Regions from separate parts of the Actinoplanes sp. NBC_00393 genome, predicted to be linked through region 1. Evidence: predicted binding sites of a transcription regulator. Region 1 holds the regulator's gene; the other holds the start of a gene.
The links. The regulator HrcA, encoded in region 1, represses chaperone genes, less so after heat shock. The targets are predictions, from matches to a motif close to GGTTNGCACNCTCNNNNNGAGNGTGCNAACC.
Positions count from the first base shown of each region.

Region 2: the regulator HrcA is predicted to act here: its motif matches at 1,320-1,350, upstream of groL (chaperonin GroEL).

Region 1 covers NZ_CP107942.1:9,969,458-9,972,817, forward strand. Annotated here, with positions in the region: gene hemW (radical SAM family heme chaperone HemW) at 1-462, shown strand, start outside; gene OHA21_RS46255 (DUF4870 domain-containing protein) at 495-998, opposite strand; gene hrcA (heat-inducible transcriptional repressor HrcA) at 1,150-2,172, shown strand; gene dnaJ (molecular chaperone DnaJ) at 2,208-3,347, shown strand.
Region 2 covers NZ_CP107942.1:7,855,294-7,858,653, forward strand. Annotated here, with positions in the region: gene groL (chaperonin GroEL) at 1-1,093, opposite strand, end outside; gene OHA21_RS36380 (GNAT family N-acetyltransferase) at 1,479-1,982, shown strand; gene OHA21_RS36385 (hypothetical protein) at 1,982-2,419, shown strand; gene thrC (threonine synthase) at 2,632-3,360, opposite strand, start outside.

The DNA of each region.
Region 1 (3,360 bases):
GCCGCCGACCGGTACCTCGCCGCCGAGGCGGCCCTGACCGGGGCCGGCTTCGACTGGTACGAAGTGTCCAACTGGGCGAAGAACGGCGGAAACTGCCGGCACAACGAGCTGTACTGGACCGGCGCCGACTGGTGGGGGCTGGGACCGGGCGCGCACAGCCACGTCGGCGGGGTGCGCTGGTGGAACGTCAAGCATCCGGCGGCGTACGCGAAACGCCTGGCCGCCGGCGAGTCACCGGGCCATGGGCGGGAGCTGCTGACCGACGAGGACCGGCACATGGAGGACGTGATGCTCCGGGTGCGGCTGCGCGAGGGCATCCCGCTCGACCGGGTGGACCGGGCGGGCGCCGCACAGGCTCTGGAGGACGGTCTGCTGGACCCGGAGGCTTACCGGGCCGGGCGGCTGGTGCTGACCCTGCGCGGACGGCTGCTGGCCGACGCAGTGATCCGCGACGTGTTGTGAGGCGCGCCGGACCGTGCCCGGCGCGTCCGGGGTCACTTGATGATCGAGATGTTCAAGGGGTAGCGGAACGGCTGGTTGCCGGTCGCCTTGAACCCGGCGATCAGGGGCACGATCCAGGCGATCAGCCAGGCCACGGGGACGATGACGAAACCGACGAGGACGCACATCAGGAAGTAGCCGAGCACGGTGATGATCGACCAGAGGATCTGGAAGTTCAGGGCCTGCGCCGCCTCGGCGCGGACCGCCGGCGACTGGCTGCCCCGCGACAGGAACGCGATGAGCGGCATCACCCAGCCGAGCGTGCTGCCGGTCAGGAACGCCAGGAGTGCGCTGATGAAGTGGGTCAGCTGGATCCAGCTGCGGTCGTCGGCCGCCGGGGGTGGCGGGTATCCGTACCCGTAACCCGGCTGCTGGTAGCCCGGCGGCGGTGGTGGCGGGGGCGGATAGCCGCCGGCGCCGGAGGTCGGCGGGATGTACGGCGGAGGTGGGAAGTCCCCGGGATTGCCGTCACCGGAGGGACGAGGCGGTTCGATCATGGTGACACGCTAGATCCGCTGCTCACTCCGGCTGAGCCCGCCCTCCCCGGCACGTCTGCACCCGGTCCTACTTTCGATCATCGCGTAGCTGCCCGGCGCGACGTAGACTGGCACTCTATCCGCGGGAGTGCCAGTCAGGGGGAGGGGTCATATGAGTCTGGATGACCGCAAGCTCGAGGTGCTCCGGGCGATCGTCGAGGACTACGTCGAGACCCGGGAGCCGGTCGGCAGCAAGGCTCTCGTGGAGCGCCACCAGCTCGGCGTCTCGCCGGCCACGGTCCGCAACGACATGGCCGTGCTGGAGGAGGAGGGCTACATCCGGCAGCCGCACACCAGTGCCGGCCGGGTGCCCACCGACGCCGGTTACCGGCTCTTCGTCGACCGGTTGACCCGGATCAAGCCGCTCAGCCCGGCCGAGCGCCGTGCGATCGAGCGTTTCATGGTGGGCGCGGTCGACCTCGACGACGTGGTGCACCGCACTGTCCGGTTGCTGGCTCAGCTCACCCGGCAGGTCGCCGTGGTGCAGTATCCGAGCCTGTCCCGCTCCGCTGTGCGCCATCTGGAACTTGTCCCGATTTCCACCACCCGGCTGATGTTCGTGATGATCACCGACACCGGCCGGGTCGAGCAGCGCCTGGTGGAGATGCCCGGCCCGCTCCCGCCCGAGGACGTCTGGGAGCTGCGGCGCCGGGTCAACGAGAAACTTGCTGGTCAGCGACTCGCCGACGCGCCGCCTCTGGTGCAGAACCTGGTCGACGAGTGCGCGCCCGAGCGCCGCGGCGACATGGCCTGTCTCGCCTCGGTGCTGCTGGAGACCCTCGTCGAGCGCAGTGAGGAGCGCCTCGCGCTGGCGGGTACTGCCAACTTGACACGCGGCGGTGTGCTGGACTTCCAGGGCACGCTGCGCCCCGTCCTCGAAGCCCTCGAGGAGGAGGTCATCCTGCTCAAGCTCATCGGCGACCTCGAGCCCAGCACCACCCGGGTCCGGATCGGCGACGAGAACGAGATCGACAACCTGCGGTCCGCGTCCGTGGTGAGCAGCGGTTACGGACCGGGTGCGACGATCGTTGGTGGGCTCGGTGTGCTGGGCCCGACCCGCATGGATTACCCGGGCACCATCGCTACTGTTCGTGCAGTGGCACGCTACGTTGGCGACCTGTTGGCACAGAATTGACGGATTCGCGCAGACGATTGAGGACTCCAAACCCCGTGGCCAAGGACTACTACGGAATTCTCGGTGTGAACCGGGAAGCCACCGACGACGAGATCAAGCGCGCCTACCGCAAACTGGCTCGGCAGTATCACCCGGACATCAACCCGGATCCCGAGGCGCACGAGAAGTTCAAAGAGATCAACGCGGCGTACGAGGTGCTGTCCGACGACCAGAAGCGGCAGATCGTCGACCTCGGCGGTGACCCGCTCGCGCCCGGCGGCGGTGGCCCCGGCGGCGGTCCCGGTGGCGCCGGCCCGTTCGTCGGCTTCCAGGACATCATGGACGCGTTCTTCGGCACCGCGGCCGGCGGCGGCTCGCGGGGCCCGCGACCACGCACCCGGCCCGGCGCCGACGCGATCCTGCGCCTCGAACTCGACCTGGTGGAGACCGCGTTCGGGGTCGAGGCCCCGATCACCGTCGACACCGCGGTCCTCTGCACCCAGTGCTCCGGCGCCGGCACCGCGCCCGGCACCCACCTGGCCACCTGCGAGGTCTGCGCCGGCCGCGGCGAGGTCCAGTCGGTGCAGCGCACCTTCCTCGGCCAGGTCGTCTCGTCGCGTCCCTGCGCCAACTGCCAGGGCCACGGCACGGTCATCCCGAGCCCCTGCCCGACCTGCGCCGGCGACGGCCGCATCCGCACCCGCCGCTCACTCACCGTGAAGATCCCGGCGGGCGTCGAGGACGGCATGCGCATCCGCCTGGCCCAGCAGGGCGAGGTCGGTCCCGGCGGCGGCACCGCAGGCGACCTCTACGTGGAGATCCACGAGCGGCCGCACGACGTCTACTCGCGCAAGGGCGACGACCTGCACTGCCGGGTCACCCTTCCGATGACCGCCGCCGCGCTCGGCACCCGGATGACCATCAAGACCCTCGACGGCGAGGAGAACATCGAGGTCAAGCCGGGCACGCAACCGGCCAGCACGCTGCGCATCCGCGGCAAGGGCGTGCCGCACCTGCGCGGCCAGGGCCGCGGCGAGCTCTACGTGCACCTCGACGTCAAGACGCCGACCAAGCTCACCGCCGACCAGGAGCGCATGCTGCGCGAGTTCGCCAAGACCCGCGGCGAGGACGTGGCGGAGCTGAGCAAGCAGGGCGGCTTCTTCAGCCGCATGCGAGACGCTTTCAACGGCCATTGATCGTACGGTGACG
Region 2 (3,360 bases), 2.1 Mb from region 1:
CCTGCAGCTTCTCACGGTCGTAGTCGGAGTCCGAACGCTCGATCTCGGCGCGGATCTGGTTGACCCGGCCCTGGATCTGCTCGGCGTTGCCGGCACCGTCGACGATGGTGGTCTCGTCCTTGGTGATGACGACCTTGCGGGCCTGGCCCAGCAGGGACAGGTCAGCGGCGTCCAGCTTGAGGCCGACCTCTTCGCTGATGACGGCGCCACCGGTCAGGATGGCGATGTCCTCCAGCATGGCCTTGCGGCGGTCACCGAAGCCCGGGGCCTTGACGGCGACGGACTTGAAGGTGCCACGGACCTTGTTCACCACCAGGGTCGCCAGGGCCTCGCCCTCGACGTCCTCGGCGATGATGATCAGCGGCTTGCCCGACTGCATGACCTTCTCGAGGACCGGCAGCAGGTCCTTGACCGCGGAGATCTTGCTGTTCGCGATCAGGATGTAGGGGTCGTCGAAGACGGCCTCCATGCGCTCGGCGTCGGTCATGAAGTACGCCGAGATGTAGCCCTTGTCGAAGCGCATACCCTCGGTGAGCTCGAGCTCGAGGCCGAAGGTGTTGCTCTCCTCGACGGTGATGACGCCTTCCTTGCCGACCTTGTCCATGGCCTCGGCGATGATCTCGCCGACCGTGGAGTCACCGGCGGAGATGGAGGCGGTGGAGGCGATCTGCTCCTTGGTCTCCACGTCCTTCGCGAGCTGCGAGAGACCCTCGGAGACGCTCGCCACCGCGGCCTCGATGCCCCGCTTCAGGGCCATCGGGTTCGCACCCGCGGCGACGTTGCGCAGGCCCTCACGGACCAGGGCCTGGGCGAGAACGGTCGCCGTCGTCGTGCCGTCACCGGCCACGTCGTCGGTCTTCTTGGCGACCTCCTTGACCAGCTCAGCGCCGATCTTCTCGTACGAGTCCTCGAGCTCGATCTCCTTGGCGATGGATACACCATCGTTGGTGATCGTGGGGGCGCCCCACTTCTTCTCGAGAACCACGTTGCGGCCCTTGGGACCGAGGGTCACCTTGACCGCGTCGGCGAGCTGGTTCATGCCCCGCTCGAGGCCCCGACGAGCCTCCTCGTCGAATGCGATGATCTTGGCCATACGGCGTTGTCCTCCCGGACATCCGCGGCGCCGGGCCTGTTCGGCCCCGCTCTCCGCACGTTGAGGAACGTCTGTGGACGTCACCACCTGGCGATGTGACGTCCTCAGGCCGAGCCGGATAGCCCGCGACGACCGGTTCCGTGCCCCGGCGCCGATGGCGACGCCGCGACCGGAACCCCACCGTCCCGACCTGCTGGCACTCAGCAGGCGCGAGTGCCAATCACTTGTTTAGCACTCTCCGATGGCGAGTGCAAGAAACCCCATCTTCCCGCGAAACCCTCGAACAGGCCGCGGTTTCCCGGCAAAGATCTTGAGGCCCAGGTCGGGCGTCCTCTTTACGCCAAGCCGGTTGCCGCGACGCCGTCCGCCCGGTAGTGAGAACCACATGGAGAACTGGACCGTGCGCCGGGTCATCCCCGAGGACACCGGGCGGATGCGCGCGCTGCGCCTGGAGATGCTGGCGGACAGTCCCCTCGCCTTCCTGGAGACACTGGCCCAGGCGGCCGCCCGTCCGCACGAGAACTACCGGCAGCGGATCCGGCAGTCCGCCACCGGCCCGGAGACGGCCCAGTTCATCGCCGACCCGGGCGGGCCGCTGATCGGGCACGCCGGCGGGACCACCGTCCCGGACGAGCCGGGTTGCACCGTGGTCTTCGCGGTGTACCTGACTCCGGCGTACCGGGGTGGCAAGGTGCTCGCCCAGCTGATCGACGCGGTGGCCGACTGGTCCGCCGCGGCCGGGCGCAACGAGCTGATGCTGGAAGTGGTGGTCGGCAACGATCGGGCCGTCCGGGCGTACGAAAAACTGGGTTTCACCGACACCGGGGTCCGGCTGCGCCACCCGACCGTCCCGGCGCTCGCCGAGCTGCAGATGCGGCGGAGGATCTGATGCGGCATCGCACGCGCACCTTCCTGACCACGATCAACGGGACCACCGGCGCGGGCCTGCTGCTGGCGCTGCTGTCCGGGGCCCGGGTCCGGCGCGGCCGCGACGGCATCATCATCGCCGAGGGATACCGGCTGCGGGTGCCGCCGAACTCGTGCTTCACGGTCGGCTCGGTGATCCTCACCCGGCGCACCGCGGACTGGCTGCTGGCCGAGGAGCGGGCGGCGCTGCTGGCCCACGAGAGCCGGCACGCCGGCCAGTACGCCGTACTCGGACCGCTCTTCTGGCCTGCCTACTGGCTGGCCTGCGGCTGGTCGTACTCCCTGACCAGGTCCTACGGCGTCCGCAACTTCTTCGAACGCAGGGCCGGGCTGAAGGACGGCGGCTATCCCGAGGACCTGCCGCTGCGGCCGTGGGCGGCCCGCTGGAAGCGGCGGTAGGAATTTGGTCGGGAGGACGGACGCACCACTGCCTCCGCATGGGTCAGCACTGGGGTCGTTGGGTCCCTCGGAGATTGTCGCCAAGCTCAGGTGAGGGGCCTCGTACGGCGTCGCGTCCTCCCGCGTCATGCATCCTGCCGATCCGGAGATCGGATCGCAAGTCCCTCCAGGAGGGAATCTTCGACAACCGGCTGACAGCCGGTTACACAGAGCTATCCCAGCAGGCCAGCTTCGCGGGCTCCACGCAGCGACGGTTTGATCGTGTGTGTCGGTCCAACCTGGCCGGCAACGGCGTCGAGAGTCTTCAGACCCTCGCCGGTGTTGTAGACGACGGTCTCCTTCGCCGGGTCGAGCTTGCCACTCGCCACGAGCTTCTTGAGCACGGCGACCGTGGTGCCGCCGGCGGTCTCGGCGAAGATGCCGGTCGTCTCGGCGAGCAGCCGGATGCCCTCGCGGATCTCGTCGTCGTCGGCGAAGTCCATCCAGCCGCCGGTCCGCTTGACCGCCTCGATCGCGTACGGCCCCGCGGACGGGTCGCCGATGTTGAGCGACTTGGCGATGCCGGTCGGCTTCACCGGGGTGATCACATCGGTGTCGTTGTGCAGCGCCGTGGCGATCGGGTTGCAGCCGGCCGACTGGGCGCCGAACACCGTCCAGCCGCCCTCCGGCGCCTCGACCAGTCCGATCTCGACCAGCTCGGTGAACGCCTTGTCCACCTTGGTGAGCAGCTCACCCGAGGCCATCGGGATGACCACCTGGGCCGGGATGCGCCAGCCGAGCTGCTCGGCCACCTCGTAGCCCAGCGTCTTGGAGCCCTCGGCGTAGAACGGCCGCACGTTCACGTTGACGAACGCGGTGTCCTCGAACTCGTCGGTCTCGACCAGCTCGCTGCACAACCGGTTCACGTCGTCGTAGGAGCCCTCGATGGCGACCAGGCCCCC